One region of the Deinococcus sp. HSC-46F16 genome, then DNA from elsewhere that is predicted to be linked to it. Evidence: riboswitches for the same ligand, from Rfam matches in the RefSeq annotation. Region 1 holds a riboswitch; the other holds the start of a gene.
The links. A riboswitch is a leader RNA that binds a small molecule or an ion and turns the genes downstream of it on or off. The one in region 1 is predicted to bind S-adenosylmethionine.
Positions count from the first base shown of each region.

Region 2: it holds a riboswitch for S-adenosylmethionine, as region 1 does, so the genes downstream of both, L1280_RS08390 (methionine ABC transporter ATP-binding protein) here and L1280_RS01425 (O-acetylhomoserine aminocarboxypropyltransferase/cysteine synthase family protein) in region 1, are expected to answer to the same signal.

Region 1 is NZ_JALJZW010000001.1:260,161-270,296, reverse strand. Features, by position in the region: gene L1280_RS01440 (Fur family transcriptional regulator) at 1-150, shown strand, start outside; gene L1280_RS01435 (hypothetical protein) at 212-796, opposite strand; gene L1280_RS01430 (hypothetical protein) at 912-2,978, opposite strand; SAM riboswitch class I at 3,154-3,281, shown strand; gene L1280_RS01425 (O-acetylhomoserine aminocarboxypropyltransferase/cysteine synthase family protein) at 3,392-4,720, shown strand; gene L1280_RS01420 (alpha/beta fold hydrolase family protein) at 4,713-5,729, shown strand; gene L1280_RS01415 (glycosyltransferase family 2 protein) at 5,834-7,105, shown strand; gene L1280_RS01410 (glycosyltransferase family 4 protein) at 7,125-8,246, opposite strand; gene L1280_RS01405 (bifunctional 5,10-methylenetetrahydrofolate dehydrogenase/5,10-methenyltetrahydrofolate cyclohydrolase) at 8,295-9,158, opposite strand; gene purH (bifunctional phosphoribosylaminoimidazolecarboxamide formyltransferase/IMP cyclohydrolase) at 9,169-10,136, opposite strand, start outside.
Region 2 is NZ_JALJZW010000003.1:161,190-180,459, reverse strand. Features, by position in the region: gene L1280_RS08400 (extracellular solute-binding protein) at 1-638, opposite strand, end outside; gene L1280_RS08395 (LacI family DNA-binding transcriptional regulator) at 635-1,603, opposite strand; SAM riboswitch class I at 1,830-1,957, shown strand; gene L1280_RS08390 (methionine ABC transporter ATP-binding protein) at 2,064-3,035, shown strand; gene L1280_RS08385 (methionine ABC transporter permease) at 3,035-3,685, shown strand; gene L1280_RS08380 (MetQ/NlpA family ABC transporter substrate-binding protein) at 3,713-4,483, shown strand; gene L1280_RS08375 (hypothetical protein) at 4,671-6,404, opposite strand; gene L1280_RS08370 (WD40 repeat domain-containing protein) at 6,401-8,449, opposite strand; gene L1280_RS08365 (O-antigen ligase family protein) at 8,760-10,280, shown strand; gene L1280_RS08360 (hypothetical protein) at 10,372-11,205, shown strand; gene L1280_RS08355 (O-antigen polymerase) at 11,219-12,511, opposite strand; gene L1280_RS08350 (sugar nucleotide-binding protein) at 12,522-13,271, opposite strand; gene L1280_RS08345 (nucleoside-diphosphate sugar epimerase/dehydratase) at 13,271-15,094, opposite strand; gene L1280_RS08340 (DegT/DnrJ/EryC1/StrS aminotransferase family protein) at 15,101-16,312, opposite strand; gene L1280_RS08335 (GNAT family N-acetyltransferase) at 16,432-17,454, opposite strand; gene L1280_RS08330 (DegT/DnrJ/EryC1/StrS family aminotransferase) at 17,451-18,404, opposite strand; gene L1280_RS08325 (GNAT family N-acetyltransferase) at 18,401-19,174, opposite strand; gene L1280_RS15745 (sugar transferase) at 19,167-19,270, opposite strand, start outside.

The DNA of each region.
Region 1 (10,136 bases):
TTTGCCTGCACCCACTGTGGCCGGGTCTTTACCCTGCACACCTGCCCGGTCGCCCTGCCCAGCGGCACGGTCTACCCCGGCGGCTTCATCGTGGAGGCGCACGAGGTGACGCTCTACGGACGGTGCCCGGCGTGCGCCCAGGCCGAATGAGGCCGGGCATGCGAGCGGCCCGGACCGAGAAGAACGCGCCGGGCCGCTGGTTCGGGAAAGGTCAAGGAGTCACGGACATGCGCAGGCGCTCGAGCACCGCCGCGTTGGGTCCCGGCGTGCGGTAGGGATTGAGGACGGGCTGAGCCAAGAGGGCCTGAACCGTTGCGAGGCCCCCAGGCACCTGAAAGCTGTAGAGCATCGCGGTGCGGTTGACCGGGCCATCCGGCGCGGCGAAGCGGGCACGGGCCGCCAGCAGTTCGGCCCGGCGGGCGAGGTCGGCCTCAGCCCGCGCGAGCTGGGTGCGCTGGCCTTCCGTGAGCGCGGCGAGGAGGCCCTCCCGACCCTGGCCCGCTGCCGAGGCTCCCAGGGAGGGGGCGGTGGCCAACGCCTGGGCTTCGGTCCGCAGCGCGGCGCGGGCCGGGTCGTCCAGGGTCAGCGTGCCGTGGGCCACGAGGTCGGCCAGCACCCGCACCGTGCGCAGCAGCCGGAGGGTGGGCAGGGCCGCCTGCACCCGCTGGGGGGTCTGAACACTCATGGGAACCTCGCTGCGGGGTGGCGCCGCCCTGCCCGCAGACGGGGAGGTCGCCGACCCGAACCCCCCGCCGAGGGCAGCCAGGGTCAAACCGATCAGGACGAGCCGGGTCATGGATTCAGCCTAGCCCCGGCGGGTAATGGGGGGCTGATGTCAGGCTGGAGGCGAAAAGAGAGGGGGCCAGGACTTCCCGCGTCCCGGCCTCCTCTCCACCCTCTGGCGTGTGCCTTTACTCCGCCAGGCGGCGGGCACGCTGCTCGGGGGTTTCCTCGGGCATGATCCACGCGCCCTTCTTGGGCAGATGATCCTTGCTGATGCGGGGCTGCGCCTTCACGGTCTGGGTCGACAGGCCGGTCAGGTTCTCGTACCACTTGTAGGCCTGCACCTGCACGCCCGCCGTGGTGGCGGCGTCCAGCACCGCGCGGTAGCCCTGGTGGCCCAACTCGGCGGCCCTGAAATAGTTCATCGCGGTGTACTCGCGCTCGGCCTGCGCGAACAGGGCGTCGGCGCTGCGGGCCGCGCCCTGCACGCCCTGGACCTTCCCGGCGCGGCGGGCGATTTCCAGAATCGCGTTGGTGTTGTTGAGGTACGCGGCCGTCAGGTAGCGGTACTGCGCGTCGAGGTTGAACTGCCCGAAGGTGCGCGACAGGTCGTTGTAGGACATGATCGTCGCACTCTGGTCGCCCGAATCCACGAAGCGGAAAAATCCGCTGGAGCCGTAGGAGAGGTCCTCCTCGCTGTCGTAGCCGTCGTGCGGGTGCGACAGGCTGAGGTGGTGCCCGACCTCGTGCACGGTGGTGTCGGTAAAGCCGTACCCGCCGGGGTTGATCAGGCTGGGCGTCAGGAAGGAATACACGAAGCTCTGGGTGCCGGTCTGACCGTCGTCGTAGGCAATGCCCAGCAGCCCGCCCTGGCTGTCGCTGGCGTCGTTGAAGGCATAGATCGGCAGCAGGTACTTGTCCCCGGCCGCCCTGTAGCTCTCGCGCAGCTCGCGCACCCCGAACTGGAACAGTTCCTCACCGGAGAAGTCCGCGAAGTCGGGCGAGCAGATGTCTTCCGCTTCGACCGGGAAAAAGCAGTTGTACACGTCGGCGAGGTCGCCGTCGAGCGCCGTCTGCCGGACATTGGTGCTGAACTTGGCAAAGGGCTGCAGGACCGACACGCGGCTCTGAAGCAGGGCGCGGTTGAGCAGCGTGCCGGGGTCGCGGGCACCCTCGCCCTGTTCGACCCGCACGTCGAGTTCGATCTCCTCGGGCATCCGGGGCGGCGTCAGGGCCACCCGGTAGATCGGGCTGGGGGTAAAGAGCAGGTTCAGCGCGGTGTAGCGGACCACCCGCGCAAGGTCCACACTGACCTTCCGGCCGTAGGCGACGCTCGCCTTGCGGGTGCCGTACTCCCAGATGGGCGGCATGCGGTAGTCGGGCTCGCCGTCCCCGGTCGAGTCGAAGTTCGTCACGTCCCAGGCGTCGGTCCAGGGGTCGGGGTTGGCCGACAGGTCGTAGAACCACACGCGCTGCGGGGCCGCGCCCTGGCGCACGCTGCCGCCCCAGGCGATCAGGCGTCGGCTGGCGCGGGCGCCGAAGCGGGTCCCGGTGTCGGTGTCCGCAGCGTCCGCGCGGGTGTAGGAGTGGAACTTGAAGTCCGGGCGGCTGTACCAGTTCACCAGATAGATCGTGTATTCGCCGGGCTTCACGCCGACGCGCGAGACGTTGTCGGCCAGCCAGTTCTCGGTCGCCAGAGCGTCGATCTCGAAGTTCTTCTCCACCGGACGGTTGATCAGGGGCGAGGGAGCCTCGCACTTGTCGGTGGGCACCTGATATTCCTCGCCCGTCTCCTCGTCCGTTTCGGTCACGAACTGACAGTTGAAGTACTTCTGATAGACCGTGAGCGGCTTCTCGGTGGCGTTCTGCGACAGGTACCCGAAGAAGTCGTCCTCAAACTTCTGGTCGGCAAAGACGTAGTTGTAGTCGTAGTCGAAGACGTTGCCGGTGTACTCAGTGTTGCCATAGGCGCTGGGGATGCGGGCGATCGTCTCGTAAGACTTCGGCAGGGTGTCGCGGAAATCGCGCGTGTTCACGTTCTGGGCCGTCTGGACCTGACCGGGCAGGGCTTCCCGGTAGCCCACGAAGACCACGTTGACCTTCAGGCGGGTGCGGATGCTGTCCTGTTCGCCGGGCTTGAGGGTGCTCAGGCGGCCGAACTCGGTATCGGTGCCCGGCGCCGGTTGGGTCCGGGTGGTGCAGGAGGCGAGCAGCGAGGCGCTGAGCAGGAAGAGGGCAGTGGCGCGAAGGGTCATAGGCCTCCTGGGGTCCTGGCTGGACCATGAGTGAACTCGGGTGTTGCCATGAGAAGTCTAGCGGCTTTTGGAGAGGCCATGCACCCAGTTGGGGAGGGTGCCTGGTCTGGACAACCGCGTTGACCCCACCCGCCTTTGCCTGTTACCGTCCTGAACAGCTCCCGCGTGGAGCGACCCCTATCCAGAGCGCCCGAGAGACCTGGCTCGTCGACGGCGCGGCAACCGGACCCCATCACGTCACGGTGCCAAGGCCAGCCCACCTCCAGCGGTCGACGATGACCGCCCGCGTGGGACCGATCAGGGAAGGTCACGCGGATGAAATCCCCGCCCCTTCTCGATTGCCCGAGAGGGGGCCTTGCCTTTGGCGCGGCTCCCCACAGTTTCCCGCTTCTCTTCTCTGTGAGGAGGCCGTCATGGCGTCTACTCCCAAGCCGCTCCACTTCGACACCCTGCAAGTCCACGCCGGGCAGCGTCCCGACCCCGCGACCGGGGCACAGGCCGTGCCCATCTACGCGACCAACTCCTACGTGTTCGAGTCGCCGGGGCACGCCGCCGATCTGTTCGGGCTGCGCTCGTTCGGCAACATCTACAGCCGGATTCAGAACCCCACGACCGCCGTGCTGGAGGAGCGTGTGGCGGCGCTGGAGGGCGGCGTGGGCGCCCTGGCGGTGGCGAGCGGACACGCCGCGCAGTTTCTGGCGATCACCAACGTCGCGCAGGCCGGAGACAACATCGTCTCCACGCCCAACCTGTACGGCGGCACCGTCAACCAGTTCCGGGTGACCCTGCGGCGGCTGGGCATCGAGGTGCGCTTCACCAGCAAGGAGGAGCGCCCGGAGGAGTTCGCCGCTCTGATCGACGACCGCACGCGGGCCGTGTATCTGGAGACCATCGGCAACCCGGCGCTGAACGTGCCCGACTTCGAGGGGATCGCGGCGGCAGCGCACGCGAAGGGCGTCGCGGTCTTCGTGGACAACACTTTCGGGGCGGGTGGGTACTACTGCCAGCCCCTCCGGCACGGGGCGGACGTGGTGCTGCACTCGGCAAGCAAGTGGATCGGCGGGCACGGCAACGGCATCGGCGGAATTATCGTGGATGGGGGGAGCTTCGACTGGGGCAACGGGCGCTACCCCCTCTTGACCGAGCCCAGCCCCAGCTACCACGGGCTGAACTTCTGGGAGACGTTCGGCACGGGCAACGCGCTGGGGCTACCCAACGTCGCCTTTATCACCCGCGCCCGCACCGAGGGGCTGCGTGACCTGGGGCCGACCCTGGCCCCGCAGCAGGCGTGGCAGTTCCTGCAAGGGGTGGAGACGCTGTCGCTCCGCGCCGAGCGGCACGCGCACAACGCGCTCGCGCTGGCCTCGTGGCTGAGTGCCCACCCGGACGTGGCGCGGGTGACCTACCCCGGCCTGTCCAACCACCCACATTACGACCGGGCGCAGGCGTACCTGCCGCGTGGGGCGGGGGCGGTGCTGACCTTCGAGCTGCGGGGAGGCCGGGAGGCGGGCGAGGCCTTCATCCGCTCGGTGCGGCTGGCGCAGCATGTGGCGAACGTGGGCGACACGCGCACGCTGGTGATTCACCCGGCCAGCACGACGCACTCGCAGCTCGACGAGATCACCCAGACGGCGGCGGGCGTGACGCCGGGGCTGGTGCGGGTGTCGGTGGGGACCGAGCATCTCGGGGACATTCAGGAGGACTTTGCGCAGGCACTGGCCGCCGCGCTGGTGGATGTGTGACGGCGGTGGCGCGGCCCCCCAGCATGGCCCGCCGCCTCTTACACGGGAGGAGGTACAAGCTCAAACTGCCCTCCTCTTTCGGAACGCGCCACTCCTGCTGGACTGCGGGCAGGCCGCCCACGACGTTCGGGTCGCGTACCACACCTACGGCACGCCCTCCGAGCACGCCGTCCTCGTGCTGCACGCGCTGACGGGCACGAGCGCGGTGCATGAGTGGTGGCCGGACTTTCTGGGACCGGGGCGCCCGCTGGACCCCACGCGGGACTTCATCGTGTGCGCGAACGTGCTGGGAGGCTGCGCGGGAACGACCGGCCCGGCCGAGCTGCCGCGCGTGGGGGGCGAGGACCCGCCCCTCACCCTGCGGGACCTGGCGCGGGTCGGGCGGGCGCTGCTGGAGCACCTCGGCGTGAGGCGGGTCTCGCTGGTGGGCGCGAGCATGGGCGGGATGCTGGCCTACGCGTGGCTGATGGAGTGCCCCGATCTGGTGGAGCGGGCCGTCATCATCGGGGCGCCCGCCCGCCACTCGCCGTGGGCGGTGGGCCTGAACACGGCGGCGCGGGCGGCCATTCGCGCGGCTCCCGGCGGCGAAGGGCTGAGGGTGGCGCGAATGGTCGCCACCCTGAGCTACCGCAGCCCCGCGAGTTTCGCCCGCACCCAGCCCGGCTGGGGCACCCGCCACCCCGGTACCGCCGACATCACCACCTATCTGGAGCATCAGGGCGAGAAACTGGCCGCCCGCTTCGACGAACGCTCCTACCTCGCGCTGACGGGGGCGATGGACCGGTTCCAGCCGTCGGACACGGAGGTGCGGTCCATCCGGGTGCCGGTGCTGGTGGTCGGAATTTCCAGCGACCTCCTGTATCCGCCCACCGAGGTGCGGACTCACGCCGAGACGCTGCCGCGCGGGCAATACCGCGAACTGGAGAGTCCGCACGGCCACGACGCTTTCCTGATGGACCCCGGAGAGTTGCCAGAATGGGTCGGCGCGTTCTTGGGGACACTGGCCTGACCCCCCACAGCCTCCCCCATTGGCTTCAGCGTTACTCAAGCGTTCTCTCAGAAGCCGGGGAGAGGGTGGCAGCTCATTGCGCCGCCCGTTAGCGTCGGGAAGCCATGACCACGGCCTTCCAAGTGATCGAGGCGATCGGGCTGGTGCTGCTGTCGATGTACCTGGCCTACTCGCTGTGTGCGCTGGTCGCGCAGCCCCGGCAGCCCCCGCCCCGCCGGGCCGCCCTGCGCTTCACGTTCGTGATTCCGGCGCTCAACGAGGCGGCGGTGATCGGGGCGACCCTGCGAAACCTGCGGGCGGCAGCTCCCGACGCGCGACTGGTCGTGATCGACGACGGGAGTGACGACGGCACGGCGGCGGAGGTCGAAGCTGTGGGGCAGGCTGATCCCGGCGTGCTGCTGCTGCGCCGCGCTCTGCCGCAAGCGCGGACAGGCAAGGGCGAGGCCCTGAACTGGGGGGTCGCCCAGCTCCTGCGCCGGGGTCTGCTGCCGGATGGCCCGCTGGGCGAGCAGGTGCTCGTCGTCTTCGACGCGGACGGACGGCTGGACCAAGGCTTGCTGGACGAGGCCGCGCGGGTCTTCGCGGACCCCGACGTGATGGCAGCGCAGGCCCGCATCCGGGTGCGCCAGAGTGCGGTGGGGGCGCGGGGGTGGCGCGGGCTGTTGGGGCGGCTCCTCCTGCTGCAGCAGGACCTGGAGTTCTACATCGTGCGGCACATCCAACTGCTGCGCCAGCGGGTGGAGACGGTGGGCCTGGGCGGCAACGGGCAATTCATGCGGGTGTCGTACCTGGCAGATCGGCTCGCGGCTGGACAGGACCCCTGGCCCCCGGTGCTGCTGGAGGACTTCGCCAGCGGGCTGGAGGTGCGGCTCGCCAGCCCGCGGCACCGCCTCGTCTTTCTGGAATCGGGGGTGACCCAGCAGGGCCTGACCGACGTGCGCCGCTTCGTGCGGCAGCGGGCGCGGTGGACGCACGGCAACCTGCAATGCTTTCCGAACCTGCCCCGCATCTGGCGCACGCCGATGCCGCTGGGGGCACGGCTGGACCTGACCTATTTCCTGGCGCAGCCGTGGCTCAACCTGCTGACGCTGGGACTGCTGGTCTACTACCCGGCCCGCGCCCTGGGCCGCCTGCTGACGGGCGAGGTGAACTGGGCGCTCACGGCGGCGCTGACCCTGCCCGGCCTGATCCTGCCGCTGGCCTGGGTCTTCCTGTACAGCCGCGAGAACCGGCTGGGGCTGCGGCAGGCCGCCTTTGCCGCCGCCGGGCTTCCCGTCTATACCTTCATCATGATGATGAGCGTGCCCCTGGCGTTCCGGAACTTTCTGCGCGGCGAGCACGGTTGGGTCAAGACGGCGCGGCACGCGGAGGCGTGAGGGCTGGCCCCCTCCCGGCTCACGCCTCGCGCAGCAGCTCGGCCAGGCGGTCGGCCGTGTGGGTCAGAGTGTGGCGGGAGAGGACATGCGCCCGCGCCGCCGCCCCGAACTCGCGGGCGCGGTAGGGGTGGGCGGCCAGGGCACCCAGCGCCGTGGCGAGCAGGCCCGGCCGGGGCTTGACGAGCAGCCCCGACACCCCGTCCTGCACGAGTTCGGCCTGCGCGGGAATGGGCGTGGTCACGACCGGGAGGGCCGAGGCCATAGCCTCCAGCGTCACGAGCGACTGGTTTTCCGCCAGGGTGGGTTGCAGCAGGGCGTCGGCGGCGCGGTAGAGGTCGGGCATGTCCCAGCGGCGGCCCAGGAACCGCGCATTGGTGATCTGCCCCCGCCGCGCCACCCCCTGCACGAGGTTCCCCAGCGGCGAGTCCATGTCCCCGGTAAAGACGAAATCCAGGTGTGGAGCCGCCCGCGCAGCGAGCAGGGCCGTCATCTGGTTCTTCTCGGGGGCGAAGCGTCCCGGCACCAGGACCGTGAAGCGCCGGAAGCCGTGCGCCTCCCGCAGCGCCTCCCGCTCGGCCTCGTCGTGGGCGGGGCGATACCGCTCGGCGTCCACGCCGTTTTGCAGCACGCGCACGTCGGGCAGGCGCATCTGCCGCCGCACGAAGTCCCCGGCCCACTCGGAGACGGTCAGAATCCGGTCGGCCTGCCGGAAGGGTCCGGCCTTGGTCCAGGGATAGGCCTCGCGGTGGGTGAAGCGCAGGGGCTGGGGGTAGTGGAACTCCATCTGGTCATGGCTGACCACCCAGCGCGGCCCCCTCAGGCGGGGCAGCAGCTCGCTGTAGTGGTGGCGGTACCACATCTGGAGGACGCGCAGGTCGAAGCCCTGGGTCAGTTCGGGCAGTTCCTCCAGTGCTCCGTAGCGGTGCACGGCCACCCCCGCTTCCCCGAAGCGGCGCACGAGTTCGTCCAGCCGGGGCTCGCGGCTCAGGAACATGGTCGTCCGCAGGCCCCTCGCCTGAAGCATGGGCAGCAGGTCGAGCAGCCAGACCTCGCTGCCCGCTACACGGGGCGCGTCGGTCATGAAGGCGATGTGGGTGCGGGGGGAGGTCGGGGAGGCGGTGGAGGGAGCCGACGAACGCATTCGCGCAGGCTAGTGCAAGTGGGGGCGCGGGGCTACGGGACCCGTCCCCTACTCCACCGCTTCCCCGCGCTGCAACTTCACCGCCCGCACGAGGTTCTGGAACATCAGCGCACTTGTCAGCGGCCCGACGCCGCCCGGCACCGGGGTCTGGGCGCGGACGGGGAGGTCCGGCCGGGCGTCTCCGACCACCCCTTCCCCGTCCCCTGGCACGTTGATGCCCGCGTCCACGACGACGTGCCAGGGCTGCACGTGCTCCGGGCGCAGCAATCCCGCATGCCCGACGGCGACGACCACTGCGTCCTGCTCCCGCAAGACCCCGGCGAGGTCACGGGTATGCTCGTTGCAGAGGGTCACGGTCACCCCCCGGTTGTTCAGCATGAAGGTCAGGGGCCGTCCCACCGTGCGCCCCGGCCCGATCACGGCGACCCGCCGCCCGCGCAGGTCGTCGCCCAGCACCGACCGCAGCAGGAAGCGCACGCTGCGTGGGGTGGGGGGCAGCAGGGCCTCGGCCTCGCGGCCCGCCGCGATCAGGGCGAGGTTGGCGGGGGTCAGGCCCTCCACGTCCTTGCGGGGGGCGATGTGGAGGAGGGCGGCGTCGGCGTCCAGCCCCGGCGCGAGCGGCAGTTCGAGGACGATGCCGTGCACCTCCGGGTCGGCGGAGAGGTCACGCAACTCGGCTTCCAGCTCGGCCTGCGTCGCCCCCGCGCCGAGGTCACGCACACCGAAACGCACGCCGAGTTTGTCTGCCTGCCGCTCCTTGCTGTGGACATAGACCGCCGAAGCCTCGTCGTGGGAGGCGAGCACGGAGACGAGGTGGGGCCGGAAGTTCCACCTGGCGAGCGCCGCCCGCACCTCGCGGGTGACCTGCCTCGCCAGGGGTTTCCCGAGCAGCGACTGGGAAGGGGTCGTCATCTCCCCTGCCCTAGTGCCGGAAATGCCGCGAGCCGGTGAACACCATGCTCAGGCCCAGCTCGTTCGCCGCCGCGATCACTTCCGGGTCGCGCTTGGCCCCGCCGGGCTGGAGAATGGCCGTGACGCCCGCCCCCGCCGCGAGCCGCACCACGTCGTCGAAGGGGAAGAACGCCTCGGACGCCAGCACAGACCCGCGTGCCCGCTCGCCCGCGTTGGCGACGGCGCGTTCGGCGGCCCAGATGCGGCTGACCGCCCCCGCGCCCAGGCCCACCGTCACGCCGCCCCGTGCCAGGGCGACCGCGTTGGAGCGGGCGTGCTTGACCACCGCCCAGGCGAAGCGCAGGTCCTGCCACTCCTGTTCGGACGGCTGCCGGGTGGTCACCACCTCCGGGCAGAGATCGTCCCAGGGGCGGCTGTCGCGCTGTTGCACGGCGAAACCCCCCGCGATCGGACGGAGGTCCAGCGGGCCGGGGGCCGCGTCCGATGCCGCGACGAGCACCCGCAAGTCGGGCTTTTTCGCCGCGAGCCACGCTGCCGCCTCGGGGGTCACGTCGGGGGCGATCAGCACTTCGAGGAAGGTGCCGCGCATCGCCTGTGCTCCTGCCAGGTCCACCGGGCGGCTCACCGCCACCACGCCGCCGAACACGCTGAGGGTGTCGGCGTCGCGGGCGCGTTCCCAAGCCTCCGCCACCGTAGCCGCCACCGCCACCCCGCAGGGGTTGCCGTGCTTGACGGCCACACACACGGTGCCCTCCTCCTGCCCGCTCAGCTCGGCGGCGAGCGCCCAGGCGGCATCGGCATCGGCAGAGTTGTTGAAGCTCATGGGCTTGCCCGACAGCAGGCGGGCGTCCAGCACTGGCCCGCGCTCCCCCTCCCGTCGGTAGATCGCGCCGGGCTGGTGGGGGTTCTCGCCGTAGCGGACCTCGGCCACGCGCGACAGGGACAGGGTGAGGCGGTCCGGGAACTGGCCCCCCTCCT
Region 2 (19,270 bases), on a different contig from region 1:
GGGTCGGCCAGGTTGGTGCGGCCGTTGCTCCCGAACTGTTGCCAGCCGGTCGCGTAGGCAAAGGCCCCGAAGCGGTCAAAGTTGGGCTGCAGGCAGGTCCCGTAGTAGTCGCCTCCCAGCCGCTGCTTGACCTGCCGTAGCTTGGTCGCCAGGCTGGTCCAGGTCTCGTTGTTGGTGGGGTAGGCGACCTTCGCCTCGTCGAACAGGTCGCGGTTGTACACCATCGTGAGGGTGTTGAAGTCCTTGGCGATGGCGTAGAGCCGCCCCCCACGGGTAAAGGCCGTGTTGAGGCTGCGGATAAAGGGGCTGGTGGTCACGACCCCGTTCAGCGGCAGGATCTTGCGCGTCGCCACGAAGCCGTCGAGCGTCTCGGCGGGGAGGTACATCACGTCCCCAGCGGTCCCGGCGGCGAGCAGGGTGCTGAGCTGCTGGTTGTAGTCGCCCTGAAGCGGCTGGTAGGTGACTGTGACCCCCTCGCGGGCCATCACGGGCCGCACGAAGCGGTTGATCAGGTCGTTGACGAGCGCCTGATCGGTGCCGCCATAGCCGTTGATCTTGATCGTGCGGGTCGCGTCCTGCGCGGCGGCGGACGGGGCGAGGAGGGCGAGGCCGAGGGTCAGGCAGAGGGCTCGGTTCATGGGGTTCCTCCGGGGGGGGGCGCGACCGTCGCGCCGGGGACGAGGTGAACGGGAACGACTTCGCCACGGGGGGGGCGCCCCGAGGTGGCCTCCTGCATCAGCGAGAGCGCGGTGCGGGCGATGCGGCTGATGTCCTGCGCGACGGTCGTGAGGCGCACGGGCAGGGGCAACTCGGGCAGGCCGTCGAACCCCACGACCGACACGTCCCCCGGCACCCGCACTCCCAGGTCGTCCAGCGCGGCGATGGCCCCGGCCGCGCTCTCGTCACTCTGGGCAAACAGGCCGGTCCAGCGCAGGCCCCCTTCCCAGGCGCGGCGGGTCGCCCGGTAGCCGCCCAGCACGGTGAAGTCCGCCCCGATCACCTGGGTGCGGGCGCCCGCCGCCCCCGCCGCCCGAAGGAAGCCGCGCTCGCGGTCCTGGGCGACCTGGCTGCCTCCCGCGCCGAGGTACACGAGGTCGCGGTGCCCCGCCCGCACCAGTTGCTCGGTCGCCAGCGCCGCCCCGCCCTCGTCGTCGGGCGCGACCCAGAAGAAGCCGGGCTGGTGCCCGATCAGCACCGCCGGGACCCCACGCTCCCGCAGCAGCTTCAGGCGGGGATCGCCCTCCGCCGCGTGCATCACGAGCACCGCGCCCGGCAGCCGCGCCAGGCGGGTCAGGTCCGCCCGCAGGTTCACGAGCTGCACGCCGTGCGAGGCGGTGTGCTCCTCCAGGGCCTGGCGGAACAGCACGTGGTAGGGACTGAGCAGCGGGTCGTCCGGGGCAAAGGAGAGGCCCAGCGTGCGCCCCGTGCGCCAGCTCAGGTGCCGGGCGGCCGGGTCGGGCACGTAGCCCATGTTCGCCATGACCTCCTGCACCCGCTGCCGGGTCGGGGCGGCCACCGTGGCGTGCCCGTTGATCACGCGGCTCACCGTGCCCTTGCTGACGCCAGCAGCCCGGGCGATGTCGTCGATGGTGGGTCGGGTCATGGGCACAGGATTCATGGTCGGCAGCGCTCCTGGGGGCTGTAACCGGTTACAAGCCGGGCGACGCGGGGCAGGCCGTCCGGGTGGGGCAGATTGTAAGCGGTTACAAGGCCATTGTCCCTTTTCCGGGAGCGGTGTCAAGGGGCGGGCTCAGCCGTGCCCGTCCAGACAACTGGCCCCCCGGAGTCTGGGCCGTGCGCTAGCCTCCTGAACGGCCCGCAGAGGGCCACTCTTATCCAGAGCGGCGCGAGGGATCTGGCCCCAAGACCGCCGCAGCAACCGGCCCTCATCACGGCATCGGTGCTGACCAGCCCGCACGCGCCAACGATGGTTCATCCGCGTCGGGACCGATAAGGGAAGGGTCAAGCTCGACACCGTCGCGTCCCCTTCTCCGTTCTCAGCCTCGGGAGGGGACGTGCGCTTGTTGTTCCCCTCCGGCCTTTCCAGACGGAGGATTGTTCGTTTGTCCGTTTCATCTCCCCTGCCCGCCCTGCTGTTTGAGGGCGTGGGCAAAACCTATCCGGGCCAGAGCAGCCCGGCCCTTCAGGACCTCACGCTGGCGGTGCCGCGCGGCCGCCGGGTCGGCATCATCGGCCGCAGCGGCGCGGGCAAGAGCACGCTGGTCCGCCTGATAGGCGGGCTGGAGACGCCCGACGCGGGCCGCCTGCTGGTGCAGGGGCAGGACCTCTCGCAGCTCGCACCCGCGCAGCGGCGCTCACAGCAGGCCCGCATCGGGGTCGTCTTTCAGCACTTCAACCTGCTCGCGCAGCGCACGGCCCTGGGGAACGTGACCCTGCCGCTCGAACTCGCGGGGGTGCCGCGCGGGGTCCGGGAGGCGCGGGCGCGGGACCTGCTGGCGCAGGTGGGGCTGGCGGACCTCGCGGGCCGCTATCCCGCGCAGCTCTCCGGCGGGCAAAAGCAGCGGGTCGGGATCGCCCGGGCGCTCGTGCTGGACCCCGACCTCCTGCTGGCCGACGAGGCCACGAGTGCGCTCGACCCGGAGACGAGCGCGGGCATCCTCGCCCTGCTCACCGAGGTGCAGCGCCACCGCGACCTCACGCTGGTCGTGGTGACCCACCAACTGGAGGTCGTGCGGGCCGCCTGCACGCACGTCGCCGTGCTGGACGCGGGGCGGCTGGTGGAGAGCGGCGAGACGCGGGAGGTGCTGGCCCGGCCCGCCCACCCGGTCACCCGCGCCCTGCTGGACGCGCACCGCCCGCAGGTGCCGCTCTCGCCGGGCGAAACGCTGCGCCGGGTCACCCTCCCCGACCTGGGCGCGGACACGCTGGAGCGGCTGGCCGCCCTGGGGGCGCGGCTGGTGCAGGCCGAGCCGCACCCGCAGGGGGTGGACGCCTGGCTGGCCCTGCCGGAGACGGCGCCCGACCCGGCACTCTGGCCCCGTGAGGTCTCCTTCCCGCTGGGGGCGAGGGCGTGATGGACAGCCTCGCGCCCCTGCTGTGGCAGGCCACCTTGGAAACGCTGTGGATGGTGCTGCCGAGTGCGCTGATCGCGCAACTGCTCGGCACAGCGCTGGGGGTGGCCCTGACCCTCACCCGGCCCGGCGGCCTGCGCCCGCATCCTGCCCTGTTCCGGGTGCTGGACGCCGCCATCAACGTGGGCCGCAGCCTGCCCTTCATCATCCTGCTGGTGCTGCTGATTCCCCTCACCCGGCTGGTCACGGGCACCAGCATCGGCAGCACGGCGGCGATCGTGCCGCTGACGGTGGCCGCGATTCCCTTCGTGGCCCGGCTGGTCGAGGGAGCGCTGCGCGACGTGCCCCCCGGCGTCCTCGAGGCCGCCCGCGTGGTGGGCGCCACGACCGGACAGATCGTCGGCAAGGTGCTGCTCCCAGAAGCCCGGCCCGCCCTGATTCACGGCTTCACGGTGACCCTGGTCAGCCTGATCGGCTACAGCGCGATGGCCGGGGCGATCGGCGGGGGCGGCCTGGGGGACCTCGCCATCCGTTACGGGTACCAGCGCTTCGAGACGGACGTGATGGTCGCCACCGTGCTGCTGCTGCTCGTGCTGGTGCAGGGCGTGCAGTGGCTGGGCGACCGCGCCACACGCCGCGCCGATCACCGCTAATTTTTCTCCCACTTCCTGGAGTTTCCCATGAACAAAATCCTGATCCTGTCCGCCCTGGCCCTGACCCCCCTCGCCTCTGCCGGGACCCTGCGCGTCGGCGCCACGCCCGTCCCGCACGCCGAACTGCTGGAGTTCGTCAAGCCGACCCTCGCCAAGCAGGGCGTGAACCTGGTGATCCGTGAGTTCACCGACTACGTGCAGCCCAACCTCGCGCTGGCGGACGGCAGCATCGACGTGAACTTCTTCCAGCACCTCCCCTACCTGCAGGAGTTCCAGAAAAACCGCCCGCTGGGGCTGGTCGCGGGGGCGAAGGTGCACGTGGAGCCCATCGGCCTGTACAGCCGCCGGGTGCGGTCGCTGCGCGAGGTGCGCTCGGGGGCGACCATCGCCCTGCCCAACGACCCCAGCAACAGCGGGCGGGCCTTGAAGCTGCTGGAGCGGGCGGGGCTGATTCGCCTCAAGCCCGGCGTGGGCGTGCAGGCCACCGTGCGCGACATCACGGCCAACGTTGGGCGCCTGCGCTTCCGCGAACTGGAAGCCGCGCAGCTTCCCCGCGCCCTGGCGGACGTGGACGCGGCCATCATCAACACGAACTACGCGCTGGAAGCGGGCCTCAACCCCCTGAAAGACGCGCTGATCCTCGAAGACCGCCGCAGCCCCTACGCGAACCTGCTCGTCGCCAAGCCCGCGACCCTGAAAAACCCCGACTACCTCAAGCTGGCGCGGGCGCTCCAGAGCCCCGAGGTCAAGGCCTTCATTCTGAAGAAGTACGGCGGGGCGGTCGTTCCGGCGTTCTGAGGACGGGCCTCCGCGCCACTCACCCCACCAGACCCGAGGGCAATTCCTTCGGGTCTCGTACTTGCTGCTTCGCGGGAGTTCTGGCCGGACACCCCACCCAGCCGGTGAGGGGCGGGGACCGGGCTGGCGGGCGGCAGCCTCGGACAGGGAGGCCAGGACACAACGGCCTTTCCTGGCCCCAGCGGCTTCACCGCACGTCCCACCACTCCACCGTGTCCGCCCCGACGACCGCCAGCCGGTCGCCCACGAAGGCCACGTCCTTCGCCCCGGTCAGCGCGGGGGCGCTGCGGACCCGGCCCGTCCCCGCGTCGCCCAGCCGCCACCCATTCCAACTCTGGACGCCGACCCAGCGTCCCGCCGCATCCACCCGCAGGGCGGAGGGAAAAAAGCCCCCCTGTGTGGGTTTGGGGAAGGTGAGGGTGCCCGCCGCCTGCCCGGTTGCGGCCCGGTACAGGCGCACCTCTCCACCTTCGGTCGCCAGGGCGAACCACTCCCCGTCGGGGGTCAGGGTCACGCTGCGGCCCGCCGGAAGGTCCAGTGTCCAGAGCCGCCGCTCGCCCTGCCAGCCGGACAGCTTACCTTCGCCCTGACACAGCCGCACCCGCGTCAGCACGGGCGTGAGCCACTGTCCCCCCTCGCAACCGGGCCGGGGGTCGGTGGCCACCAGCCTCAGCGGGACGGTCTGCCCCGCCGTCAGGCCGCCCAGCCGGGCCTGCCACACGCTCGGCGTGAGCTCCGGCTCGGTGCCGGGGGTCCAGCTCAGGTCGCGTCCAGAGACGGTCAGCGTGTCTCCCGCCAGCGTGAGCCGCTCGCCCTCGGCAAAGTCGGGGAGGCGCAGGGCCAGCGGGTCGGCGTTGTCCGGGCCATAGACCCACAGGGTCGTGCCCGAGAGCGCCAGCGTCACGTCCCCGTTCTCGCTGAAAAAGACCCGTTGCGGCACGGGGCCGACCGTCTGCGGCATGCTCTCGCCGGGGCGGCTGAGGAGCAGCGCGTTCGCCACGCCGCTCGCTATCGCCCCCCGCGCCGACACCACCCGGATCAGGGCGTCCCTGGGGGCGGGGGTGGTGTCTTGGAGGGTGAAGGCCGTCTCTGCCCCCTTTGGAACGCGGTAGCGCCACAGCGTCCGGTCGGAGTTGAGCAGCACCTCGCCGCCGCCCGGTGCCCAGGTCACTTGCAGGTTGTTCAGGGTCTCGGTGTAGGGGTCAGGCCGGAGCACCACCCGCTTTTCGCCGCCCGGCAGTGCCCAGAGGGTGACCCGCCGCGCCGCGCTCCAGGCCAGCCAGCGCCCGTCGGGGCTGAACGAGAGCATCTCGCCCTGCCGGGGAGTCGTCTCGAAGCCCAGCGCCGGGTATACGGTTCCCAGGTTGAGCGCCTTGCCGTCCAGACGCACGTTCACCGGCCCGAACCCCTGCGGCTTCGTCGCCAGCCAGTCGCCGCGCCGGGCGTAGAAGCCCACGAGGTCCCCCCCGCCAACCTCGAAGGGGATGTTCGCAGTGCTCTTCTTCCAGAGGCCCTGCGGGGTGAAGACCAGCCCCGGCGCGTCCCCGACCCGCAGCGCCGAGCGCACCGCCGCGTCCAGGGGCTCCGTCCCTTCTCCCAGGGGTTTTCCGGTGTCGGCCGCCAGCCGCAACGCCTGCCCGTTCATTCCCAGCAGGGTGAGGCGGTGGCCCTCCCAGCGAACGTCGAGGGGCCACCACCTCGGGGCGACCTTCTGCCGCCACACGGGGCGCAGCGGCGAAACCTGCCAGAGGGTCAGGCCCGCCTCGTCGCGGGTCAGCAGTCGGTCCCCGTCCTCGCTGAACGCTACGGGCTGCACGTCGCGCCCGGCCGGAAAGCTCAGCGCGCGCGAGGGCTGGGGCGCGAGGGTCTGGGCGCCCGCGAAACTCAGCAGGGCGGCGGCCAGCAGGCCGAGGCGCCTCATTTCTCGCTCCCTTCGGCGCGGTAAAAGCGCACCGCGTTGTCCCGCTCGCTGCTCAGCAGCTCAGCCCGCGCCGCGTTCCAGCTCAGCGACTGCACCAGCCCGCCCGCCCTGGCGAGGGGTTGCGGCGGCTGCCCTGGTTCGAGTGCCAGGAGGTCGCCTCCGGCCGTCCCCGCGACCAGTGTCCCACCGGAGGAAAAGGCCAGCGCTGTGACGCCGCTCGCCAACTTCTGGCCCAGCATCTCCGCTCCTCCCCTTCCCGCGTCCCAGCGCCGCACCTCCCCGGTCAGGCTGCCCGCCGCGAGGGAGCCGTCCGGCCCGAAGGCCAGCGCCCGCACTGCGCCGGGGAGGGTATAGGTCGCGGCCACCTGGGTGTCCGGCAGCGAAAAGATATGCACCGCGCCGCCCCCCGTCCCGAGCGCCACGCGCTTCCCCTCCGGGCTGAAAGCCGCGCTCAGCACCCAGCCCTTGCCCGAGGGCACGGCCCGCGCCGACCACTCTGGCTCGCCCGTCGCCACGTTCCACACGGCGGCCCCGCCCGCCTCATAGCCGACCAGCAGCCGCCTGCCCTCCGGGCTGAAGGCCAGGGCACGGTTCAGTCCGCGTGCGCCCACCTTCCACGTCTCGGAAGAGGTCTTGAAGGTGGCCCGGACCGCTCCCGTCGCCACGTCCAGCAGCCGGGTCTGTCCGCCCTCGCCCAGCGCGAGGAGGCGGCCGTCCGGCGAAAAAGCCAGCGCGTGGGCGTCTCGCGCGGCGACCTGCCACAGCAGGCGGCGTGAGGCGCGGTCCAGCATCTGCACGTTGGCGCTGCCGACGCTGGCGACGCGCCCACCGTCGGGCGATGAGGCCGCGGCCCGCGTGAAATGGTCGCTCAGCGGCGTCACCGTCTCCTGCCCAGCCGCCCAGTGCCGCACCGCCAGCCCTGGCCCGGCCTTGACGAGCGCGGCGACCGGGGCGCCCGTTTCGTCCACGGCCAGCGGCGCGTTCCACGCGGGGGCCTCGGACACCACGCCGTCGTCCAGCCCGGTCACCCGGTCGAACTCGGCCACCCGGTCGAAATGCGCCGTCCACAGCCTCTGCGGCGTCTGGGCCAGCAGGCGCCGACCGTCCACAATGCCCAGCGTGCGGCCCGTCGCGGTGTCGATCTCGTGCAGGTAACCCGCCGCGCCGAGAAAGGCCCGGTCACCGTCCCGGCTCCAGGCGACGGTCAGGATGCCCGGCACCTCCCCAAAGCGGGGGTCCAGCCACAGCGGCGCGGGATCCCCCTGCGTGTTCAGCAGCATCAGCCCCTGCGCCGAGGAGAGCAGCACTTGGGGACGGGCCGGGTTGTGGCTCAGGACGGGCGAGGCGAAGGGCGCCACCCACCCGGACAGCGACTCCCCGTCGCGGCCCGCCACCTCCGGCCCGGTCAACGACCAGAGCGGGCGTGGGGGGTCGGCGGTCATGTCATACGCGGTGAGCTGCTGACCCAGCACGTACAGGGTCCGGGTGTCCGGCGCGAAGGTGGCTTGCAGGTCGCCCCCGTGCCGGGCAGTCTCGCCACTGAGGGTCAGCGCGTGGGCCTGCCCCTCCTGCCAGAAATAGACGTAGGGTGCCTGGTGGCTGACAAAGGCCACTGCCCGCTGCCCCGGCGTCCACTGCTCGCGGAAGACGACCGGCAGCGGACCGAAATCGCCACTGAAGGTGCCGCTCGCCAGTTCCAGCACCTTCAGCCGCGCCTTGTCGCCCTCGCCGACCTGCACCAGCGTCCGCAGGCTTTCGGGAGCAGCGACACTTGGCCAGTCGCCCGCCGGAACGCTCAGGCGCTCGCCGGGGGCAGGTTCACGGCTACTGAGCAGCCGCCCGCTCGCCGCGTCCCAGGTGAGGAGTTGCGGCCCGCTCTGGGTGTAGACCTGCTTGCCGTCCGGCGTCAGCGTGCCCCAGGTCACCTCGCCCACGTGGCCGCCGAAGGTCCAGGTGTCGACCAACTTGAGGGAAACCACCTGCGCGGCCGCCAGGGGGGTCGCCGTGAGCAGCAGCGCCCACAGCCACCGGGAAGTTCGGTGCATGGCCCAGGCTAAGGCACAGGGCTGACGGGTGGGTGATGGGGAGCAGCTCCCCTGGCTCAGGAACTGGGTAGGAACCACACTGGGCGAAGTGAGCACGAAGCTCTGTCCAGGGCGCCACGTTGCACGGCCTATAGGCACTATCAGCCTGGAGACGCGGGTGATCCTCTGGGTTCCGAAGCAAAAGGATTGCCGTCCAACTCCTGGGTGACCCGATGTGGCGCTGGCCAGGCTATCCAATCTTCGGGGGGCGCTCCGTCGCACGTCACCCATAAGTTCCTCCCCTCGACTCTGCCTCCCCTATAGTCTCTGCGTGTCCGTGCCCACCCAGGCGAACCCGCCGCCGCCCCGCTGGATTCCGCCCTGGCTCGCGGTTCTCCCCGCTGCCTATGTGCTCTCGCCCCTGGCGCTGCTGGCCCTGCCGCAGCTTCGGCGCCTGCCCCGGCCGGTGTGGTGGCTGCTGGGCTTCTACGCCCTGAGCCAGCAACTTCCGGCCCTGTTCGCTCCGGAACCGGTGCTGGCCAGCCTCCTCGCCCTGGCCCGCACCCTGCTCATGCTGGGGCTGATCGGCGTCGGCGTCGCCCTGGGGGACAGTGGGCGGCTGCGGATGATGGGCTGGGGGCTGGCCCTCGTCTTCCTCACCGCCCTGATCTTCACGGGATTGGGGGGGGCCGACCTGATCATTCAGCGGCTCAGCCACCCCTACATGACACCGATCACGCTGGGGGTGGCGGGGGCGTTCGGGGTCTGGATTGCCCTCTTTTGCACGGGCAAGCTGCTCTGGCGCGTCCCGCTGGGCCTGCTGGCGACGGCCGTCCTGCTGCTCTCCGGCAGTCGCGGGGCGCTGGCGGCCATGCTGGTGGGTGTGGGGGCCGGTTTCATCGTGCGCCGGGGCTCGCGGGTGCTGGCGGGGGTACTGGCCGGGGCAGCCCTCCTCGCCGGGGGCATCTTCCTGGGGCGGCAACTGGACCTCTCGGCGGTGATAAGGCTGAGCAGCGCCGACACGACGGGGCGAGACGTGCTCTGGTACGACGTGCTCAGTGTCATTCAGAGTGAACCGTGGAGCGGCGTCGGTAGCTACCGGCTGGGCGCCCGACTCACGCCCCCCGGCGGAAGCTGCGAACTGTTCGTCTCCCCGGCCGGATCAGCGCCGGAGTGCCCGGCCTGGGTGGAGAGTCTGGGCAATCCCTGGCTGATCGCGCACAACGTGACCATGCAGCAGCTTGCCGAGACGGGGCCGCTCGGGCTGCTGGGGTTGTTCGTGCTGCTGGGCGCCGTGGTGTTGGCCGCCATCCAGGCGAGGTCTGCTCTGGGGCTGGCCGTCCTCTCGGGGCTGCTGATCGCCACGCTCAACGACAATACGCTGCTGGTTCCCAGTCCTTTTTTCGCGGAGGTGTTCTGGATCACGGCGGGAGCGCTGCTGATGCACCTCCAGTTCACGGGCGCCGGGATTGGCCTGACCGCGACCGGCCTGCTGACCGTCCTCTCCTTGCCTATGCTCTCGTTTCTCCGCTCCCCGGCGTCCCCGCAGGAGCTTGAGCTGACTTTCCTCAACGCCCCCCCGACTGCCCAAGCCGCCCAGCCCTACCGGGCACTCGCGCAACTTGAAGGTGCTCCTGGGCGCTACCGGGCCGTATGGCGCGGGTGTCTGGACTCCTGCCTCTCGCTTCAGACTCAGCCTTTCGAAATCCGTGAGGGGACCTCGCCGGTGCTGATCTTTGAGAAGACCTTATTTCCAGCGGACCGCCAGCAAGTCGAATTGCTTATTTATCCAGAACGTTCGAGCGAAAGCTCGCTGCCCCTGGGTCGGCGCCGATGGGAAGTGTCCCAATGACTTGCTGCTTTCCCGGCCGTCACACGTTTTCAGGCCCCTGCACGTTTTCAGGCCCCCGCGGTGAGGCCCACCGTCAGGCTACAGTGGCCCCATGAATCACTGGGCACGTGGTTTCCTCTGGACCCTGGTGCCAGCGGCGACGGCAGTGGCCACCCTGATGAGCGCGACGGTGACTGAACCCGTGGTTCCCCGCCTGGGGCTTAAGTCCAGACCCTGCCAGCCATCGCCGCAGTTCAGGCCCAGCGGCCAGCAGGACTCCGGGGGACTGGTGCGTGAGGGCGAAGGCTACCGCATGACGGGGCTGTCCTGGCTCCAGGCGGACTTATGTGGACCGGGTACACTGGTCATCACGGCAGACGGCGAAGCAGGAGCAGGGGAGCAGCCGCGGCTCGACATCGCCCTGAATGGAAAGGTCATCGCGTCCGAGTCCTTCGGCAAACGCCGCACCGCCGAGGTTTCGGTGCCTGACGCGGGAGTTTTGACACTGACTTTCGTCAACGACCTCTTCTTGGCTGATGTTCGGCTCGCTACCTTCGCGCAACCCTATCTGCTGGGGAGCAAGTGTAACCAGATCACGGACGTGGTGGTTCCTCCGGAAAGTGCTGCGGGCTGGGACAAATTCAGTCGTTCGGGTACGGTTCTACGTCGCTCTCCACCCGTGACCCTAGTCCCATGTGGTGCTGGTCAACTCAGCATTGCCCTCAAGGGGCAAGCTGCGGGAGGTGAGTATCCCCTTGTTGTCTTCCGGCAAAATGGTGAAGTAATCCAGAATGCGCGTACAGGGGAAGGATTTGAGCGAATTAAGTTCGCTGTTACAGCACACCCTATTGAGATTGCCGTTGGTAATCCATATGCAGTACTAAGATTTGATCGCAATCTAAATATACGACAATTGAAACTCAGACCTATACCGATAGAGGACTAAACTTACGACCTCTTCAATCGTTAATACCTTCTTTGAAAATGGGTTGTGTCTTGATAGATCTGAACTGGTGGACAAGTCGGTAGCCTGGACGAACAAGCACAATGCACGCGAATGCTGCAGCCACCCACCAATATAGGGAGCTGTATCGATTGGTCATGATCGAGAGCACTGTACCGGCAAACACGCCACCATACAGATATACCCAGACTGGTAAGCGCGTACTGCGAGCTGCCCGGTAGAATGCACCACAAATCAGCCCTACGATCAACACATAGATTTGCGAACCCAATAGACCAAAATCTTTCAGGGGAGCACTGAGCCATGTAAACGTGTTGAAGTAGAAAGGGATGAACGCAGGTTCTTCCGCCTCGCTGAGTCGGCTTCCGTCAACAGGAGCAGCTACAATCTGGGCTATACGTATGGCGGGATAGACCGTGCGCTGGGGAAGCACCTCCACTATTGGTAAGCTGGAATCGGCAACCAGTGTAGAGAGTGCTGGTATGCTCCCTGTAAGATAAACGTACGGGTCCACCCACATGTCTGATATATCCGCCCTAATAGCATAGCGAAAACTACTAATACTATCTACCTTGCCCGTACGCTCACTGACCAAAACGAAAAATGCTATCAGTACTGCTATAAGTGCGCTCCCCGCCACAAGATAACGTCGACTACGAAATTGAAACTTCATATCTTGGATCAGCCACATTCCTGCAATCCAGAGCGCCGTGGCAATGATCGTGCTACGTTCTGGCAGGATGGAAAAATAAGCGAAAGCAGTTAGCAACACGATAGCCGTCACCCATGTCCGCTCCCGCGTCAACATCCAGCGCAGTGCCAGAGCGATCGTTCCCAGGGAAGGCAACAACAATAATATACCGTACAATCCTGTGCCGCCTCGGTCACTAAAACGCACATAGGATGGATTGGAAAGGAGAACAGACAGACCAAAGCGGGACTCGTAGTAATACAGACTGGAAGCCACTCCAGCAAGTGTGACTGAGCTCAAAAGAAGGATGGAGGGAATGTGGCGTGCAGCCGCCTCGCGCGTTGTGCGCTGGGAGGGTGGATAAAAATGGAGGAGGCCACCAACCACACTCGCAACCGTAAATACACCCGCGCTCAACAAAACACATACCAGGGTAAGCACAGAGACCCTGGGGTAATCCATGATCGGGAGGGCCAGAAGCCCCAACATTGCCGTCCAAACAAGCCCATACAACACGGCTGGATGCCGCAGGTCACGGACGATAAACCAAGCTCCCAGGGACCAGACCCCCAGAGCAAGGAAGGTGGCGAGGTACATAGAGGACAGTCTAGGCCCTCGAAGGCGGGCTTGGCCGCTCCCAACTCGCCCTGAGCGCCTGCCACCGTTCGGTATTCAGCGACACGTCCGCCGGGAGGACCACGCTCGCCTCGGCGCGTCGTCCAGGCCGAACATCCGGCTTGCGGCGGCGGGCGAGGTCATAGACGCTCTTGCGCTCGGTGACGACGTGCAGCACTTCGTCGGGAATCTGGTCGGCGTGCCCGATCACCTCGGCGATCATCGGGGCGATGATGTCCACGTAGTCCTGGCTGGTGTAGACGTCTTCGAAGGCCACCGGGTACTGGAATTCGCGTGGGCGGAAACTCGTCCGGACGATCAGGAATCGCTCGGCCAGCCGGGCCGACTCCTCGGCTACCAGCTTGGTCAGGGCGTAGTAGTTCACGAGGGGGCCGGGCACATCCGTCTCGCGGTAGTCACCCGTGTCGCCACTAAAGACGTAATCCGTCGAGATGTGCATGAGACGTGCGCCGGTCGCCGTGGCCGCCGCCGCGATCTGCCGCGTGCCCTCGACGTTGACCCGCCAGCAGGCTTCACGCTGTCGCTCGGCCCCCGCCACGTCCGTATAGGCGGCGGCATGCACGATCAATGCGGGACGGGTCCGCTCGACGTACGCCTGCACGCTCCCGGGACTCGTGATGTCGAGGGCCTGCCGTGACGGAGCGTCCAGAGAGGGGATCAGCGCCCGCAGTTCACTCCCCAGGCGCCCTCCCCCACCCGTGAGCAGGATGCGCGGGGGCATCAGCGCACGCTCCCGAACTTGTTCTCGGGAATCAGCCTCGCCAACAGAGTGCGGATGCCTGCCTCGTCGTTGCGCTGGGCGGATTGCCGAAGGTCCCGCAGAGGTCCGGCCAGTTCCCCGTCGTCCACACGGGCCAGCCGGGCGCTGAAGATTTCGCGGTGGGTGGTGGCGTCCGCCCCTTCGCTGGGGGTCAGCAGTTCCTCATAGAGTTTCTCGCCCGGCCGGATGCCACTGTAGACCACGTCCACGTCGCGGGCACCACTGAGGCGAATCACGTCGCGGGCGAGGTCGGCGATCTTGACGGGATCTCCCATATTCAGCACGTACACCTTGCCATTCTCGGCCAGTCCGCCCGCCTGGAGCACCAGCCGCGCCGCCTCGGGAATGGTCATGAAGTAGCGCACCATCTCCGGGTGGGTCACGGTGATGGGACCGCCCGCGCGGATCTGCGCCATGAAGGTCGGCACCACGCTGCCCCGGCTGCCCAGCACGTTGCCGAAGCGCACCGAGACGAAGGCCTGCGACGGCCGCGCCCGCGCCGCCCCGGCCGAGACCACCATCTCCGCCACGCGCTTGGACGCCCCCATCACGCTGGTCGGGTTGACGGCCTTGTCGGTGGAGATGTTCACCAGCCGCTCCACACCGTACTCCAGGCTGAGTTCCACGACATTTTGCGTCCCGATGACGTTGTTCAGGATGGCCTCGGAGGGGGCCTCCTCCATCAGCGGGACATGCTTGTGGGCGGCGGCGTGGAAGACGACCTCCGGGCGGTAGCGCTCAAAGACCGCTCGCAGCCGCGCCGCGTCCCGTACGTCCCCGATCAGGCCCACTTGCTTGATCTCCGGCCAGTGGCGCATCAGGTCCTGCTGGATGGAGAAGATGCTGTTCTCCCCGCGCCCGAACAGCAGCACGGTGGACGGCCCGAAAGGCGCGATCTGCCGCACGATCTCCGAGCCGATGCTGCCGCCCGCCCCCGTTACCAGCACGACGCGGCCCCGCAGGTACCCGGCGATCTCGGCGGTGTTGAGCTCGACGGGGGGCCGCCGCAGTAGGTCTTCGAGGTTCACGTCGCGGATCTGGCTGATGCCGACGTTCCCGCTGAGAATCTCGAAGACGCCGGGAATGATCCGGTAGCGGACTCCCGCATCACGGGCGAGATCCACGACACGGCGCACGAACTGCCCGTCGGCGGACGGAACCGCGATCAGGATCTCCTGTGCACCCTCGCGGGCTGCCACGGCAGGCAACTCGGCCACCGGGCCGAAGACTGGGAGGCCCACCACCCGCGTCCGCACCTTGCCCGGCTCGTCGTCCAGAAAGCCGATGGGTTCAAGCCCGGCTTCGGGGTGCCGCTGCATCTCGCGGGCGATCAATGTTCCAGCCTCCCCGGCCCCTACAATCAGTACCCGCTGCCGCTGCGGCGCGGCCTGGAGCCGAACCCGCTCGTCGGCGATCCGGGCGAGCACCCGCACGCCGCCCAGCAGCAGGAGGCCCAGTACCCCCGCCAGGACCGGCACGCTGCGGGGCAACTGGAGCCACCCCTGCAGGATGAACCCCAGCGCGAACATCACCAGGGTCGCCAGCGCGACGGCCCGGCCCAGCCGTTGCAGGTCCAGCACCCCCACCCGCCGCCAGGCCTGCCGGTGCAGGCTGTAATAGACCTCCAGCCCCCCCATCACCAGCACGCTGAGCAGCAGATACCCCCAGACATTCAGGGGAATTCCGAAGTCCAAGAGGTCCGGCTTGCGAAAGGCGTAGGCGAGGAGCCCCGCCACACCCCACAGGGCGAGGTCGATCAGGAACTTGCTGGTTGCGGGAGACATGGCCACTTAGCCGCGTGTGGCCTGGGCCAGCACGTCATCGACCACGTCCGCCATCCGACTCATATCATCCGGCGAGAGGGTCGGGTGCACTAGGAACATCAGCGAGGTCTCCCCGAGTTCGCGGGCAACCGGGAGGCGCTCCTCCGGGCCGTACCCAGCGTCCTGAAAGGCCTTTTCCAGATAGATTTCCGAGCACGACCCGCTGAAGCAGGGCACCCCACGGGCGACGATCTCGGTCATCAGCCGGTCACGGTCCCAGCCGCCCCGCAGTTCCTCCGGGCGGACGTAGACGTAGTACTTGTAGTAGGCGTGGAAGATGTCCTCTTCCGGCAGGGTCAGCCGCAGCGCCCGGTGGTGGGCGAAGCGCTCGTTCAACACAGCGGCGTTGGTCCGGCGCCGCTCGATCCAGTCCGGCAACTTGCGAAGCTGCAAGCGTCCGATGGCGGCTTGAACTTCTAACATCCGCCAGTTGGTGCCGAAGGACTCGTGCAGCCAGCGGAAGCCGGGCGGATGCTCACGCTCGTAGACGGCCTCGTAGCTCTTGCCGTGGTCCTTGAAGGCCCAGGCCCGGCGCCAGACCTCGGTGTCGTTCAGCGCCAGGAGGCCGCCCTCGCCTCCCGTCGTCATGATCTTGTCCTGGCAGAAGGAAAAGGCCCCGGCGTGCCCGATGCTGCCCACCGGGCGCCCCTTGTAAAACGCACCGTGCGCCTGGGCGCAGTCCTCGATCACCACGAGGTCGTGCTCGCGGGCCAGCTCCATGATGGGGTCCATGTCGCAGGGCCACCCGGCGAGGTGCACGGCGATGATGGCGCGGGTCCTCGGGGTGATCAGTGGGCGGATGGTCTCGGCAGTCATGTTGCCGGACTCGGGGTCCACCTCCGCGACCACGGGCACGCACCCGCGCATCACGGCTGCGCTCGCTGAGGCGATGAAGGTGCGACTGGTCGTGATCACCTCGGCGCCGTCCCCGATCCCGAACGCGTAGAGGGCCAACTCCAGCGCCAGCGTGCCGTTGTGCAGGGCGATGGCATGCTTCACGCCCAAGTACTCGGCGTACTCGCGCTCGAACTCGCGGGCCACCATGCCCGTCCAGTAGTTCACCTTGCCGGACTGCAAGACCTCGGCAACCGCCTGAACCTCATCGGGCTCGAAGACAGGCCAGCCAGGAAAGGTGGGGGCCGGGGCGGGAGGGGCGGGCTGGTTCAGTGTGTTCGTCATGGTCGTCTCCGGGGAGCGGAAAGGGCCTCCCCACAGGAGGGCCGCACAATGTTCTCAGTATTCCTCATCGGCGAACTTAACTTCTGACGAACGCTTCACTTTTGGGCGGTCTGGGGCGTTCAGGACTCGACCGGAACAGAGGCGACCAGAGCTGGGGCGCGGTAGGCGGGGAAGAAGTCGGGGGCCAGCTCGCCCACTTCGGCGCGGCGGGCGGCGGCCAGGGTCTGATAGACCCTTGGATCAGCGGTGAGCTGCACGCCGAAGTAAGGCCGTACCCCGTTCCGGTCAAAGGCCCGCTTGTACCGGAAGATGCCGTCGTCCGGTGTGTAGCCGCCGCCTAGGACGTAGCCGACCTTGCCCGCCGTCCGCCCATACTCGATCACCGCGTGTTTGAGTAAGTCGTTGGGCGCGTAGGCGAAGAACTCCTGGCGGGTGCCGCCCAGATAGGAATACAGGAAGCGCTCGCTCTGGAGCACCAGTTCCACCGAGGCCAGTTCCCCCCCAGGCCCGCGCACCTCTGCCAGCACGAAGCTCCCCGGCATCCCTTCGGCAATGGCGGAGAAGAAGTCGGGGCCGAAGTGGTACCACTCCTGTGCCCCGCGCCGCTGCATGGTCCCCAGGTACACCTCGACGAAGCCCGGCAGGTCGGGAAACTCCGGCAGTACCCGCGCGGTCAGCCCAGCCCGCTCGGCCTTGTTCACGTTCTTGCGGACCTTGTGCTCGAAATGCCGCCACTGCTCCTCGGGGGGGCGGGTCACGTCCACCACCACGTTGTCGCGCAATTGCACCTGCACGTAGCCGGACAGGTCCAGTTCCGGCGGCCGCCGCTCCAGCGCGGCCCGCACGAAGAGGGTCAGGACCCGCTCGCGCCGCATCCACTCCAGCACCGCCGGGTAGAAGTTCTCGTCCGGATCACCGTAGGGACCGCCGTAGCCGTAGGGCGACGTGGCATCCCGCCAGCCGGACTCGCCCGGCAGGGGTCGCAACACCAGCGGCAACAACCCGCCGTGGCCACAGAGCGCTCCGGCTTCGCCCTGCTCCGCGAACAGTGCTACGTAGTCGGGATGCGCGAACGGCTCGCGCCCGGCCTGGTCCCAGGCGGCCAGCCACTCGGCGCGGTGGGCGGGGGTCAGGAGTTTCATTCCTGTGCCGTTCTCAGAGCCGATTGAAACGACTGCATCATGCCGGGAATGTGTGCTGGGTCGAGGTCCTGATGAACTGGGAAGTTAATCACGGATTTCGACAAGGCCACCATCTCGGTGAAGTCTTCCCGCACAAGCTCGATCAGGGTGTGGTACAGGCTCACCATGCCGTAGCCGTCGGCGTTCATGGCGTGGTAAATGTGGTCGCGGTTGCCTGTGCGGATACGGACAGGCAGGGTCTGCGGCACGTCCCCCGGCGCCAGCTCAGGCCACAGCAACTCGAACTCATGGCCACACTCAGGCAACTGACGCAGAGCCTGCAGCACGGCCTGTGCGTGGCGGCGCCGCGCCAGTCCAATCGCTGCCCAGTCGTAATTCAGGATCAGGCGGGCCAGTTCGGGAGCCGTTTCCTGCTGTCCGGCAAGTAACTGGGCGTTGCGGTACGCGATCATGCCGCCCTGCGCACCCGGCGTGGGGAACATCTTGTGCAGCGAGTACAGGTTGATGTCGCCCCGCGACCCGGCCACCCCGCCAAGTTGCGCCGAGTAAAAGCCGTGCGCCAGGTCCTCGACCAGCAGGGCGCCGTGACGGTCGGCCAGATCGCGCACGGCTTCCAACTGGGGCTCGGTGCGTCCGTAGTAATGGATCAGCACCAGCACCCGGTAGCCGCGTTGCAACTCGGCCTCCAGCTTGCCCAAGTCGACCGTCAGGTCAGGATTGAGATCGTAGAATCCTGCGCGGAGGCTCAAGCCCTGCACCGGGTCATAGACCCCACTGCCCTCACGCGGGGACCAGCCGATGAAGGCGGGCAGCAGCACTCCGGCCTCCGCGTCCGGCAAGACGGCAGGCTGGGCCAGGAAATCCTGCATTCCCTCACGGGCCGAGCGGTAAAACAGAGTGGGCAGATGGCGCGTCTGCGGGTTGGTAGCGGTCTTGGTGATGTGGGTCATCGGTTCTCCTGGGCACGCTGCCACCGTAATCGTAGAGATTGGTTGAACGCCTCGGCCTCCGGGTGTGGCGGAAGTGGGGTGGCGGGTCCAATCAGCAGCGCCTCCTGAAGAGTAGGAAACCCTGCTCGCATCGCGGCCAACAGGCCGTCGTCGGCAAACTCTGCGGAGTTCGGGCAACGTAAAACGCTCTCGCCCATTCGCCCCAGCCGCAGCTCGCGCCCAGCGAAGCGCAGTTGCAACTCGCAAAAGCCGTAGAGCTCGAAGGCAGCCAGAGCCTGGGGCCAGTTCAGCATTTGCACTTCGTCCGCCGGAGGGGAAGGGAGGATGCGTCTCCACCAAGTCGTCCGCGAGACTTCCTCAAAGCCCATCCGTCCGTACAACGTGAGCGCTGGTAGGTTGTCCGCAAACACGTCGAGCTGCATTTCCCTGATATGAGGGGTTTCGGCCAGGTAGTCCTCTATAAGCCGTTGAGCCAGCCTCTGTCCACGTGCCTCTGGTGAGACACAGATATACGAGAGAAACCCCGTGTGGGGGTTCAGTTGCCGAAACTCGGCGTACCCCAGCAACTCGGCGTCCTGGGACTTGGCGCCCAGATAACTACGGTCGGGATGCAGCGCCGCTGCTTGCAGGTAGGCCGCCAAAAATGCCTCAGAGCCGTGCTGGGTCGCGGTCATGTAGGGGTGGAGGCGGGGGGCGAAGCTCTCAAGCACCAACCGCTGAGCAGCAGGGGCGTCGGCGGGTTCGAGGGGCGCGATGGTGAGGTCAACCATAAGCCAACTTGTTCCGACGTTCGTCGTCGAGATTCTGCATGATCGACTCGGCGTCTACGACCACCCCACTGCGCTGGAATACCTTTTTCACTGTCA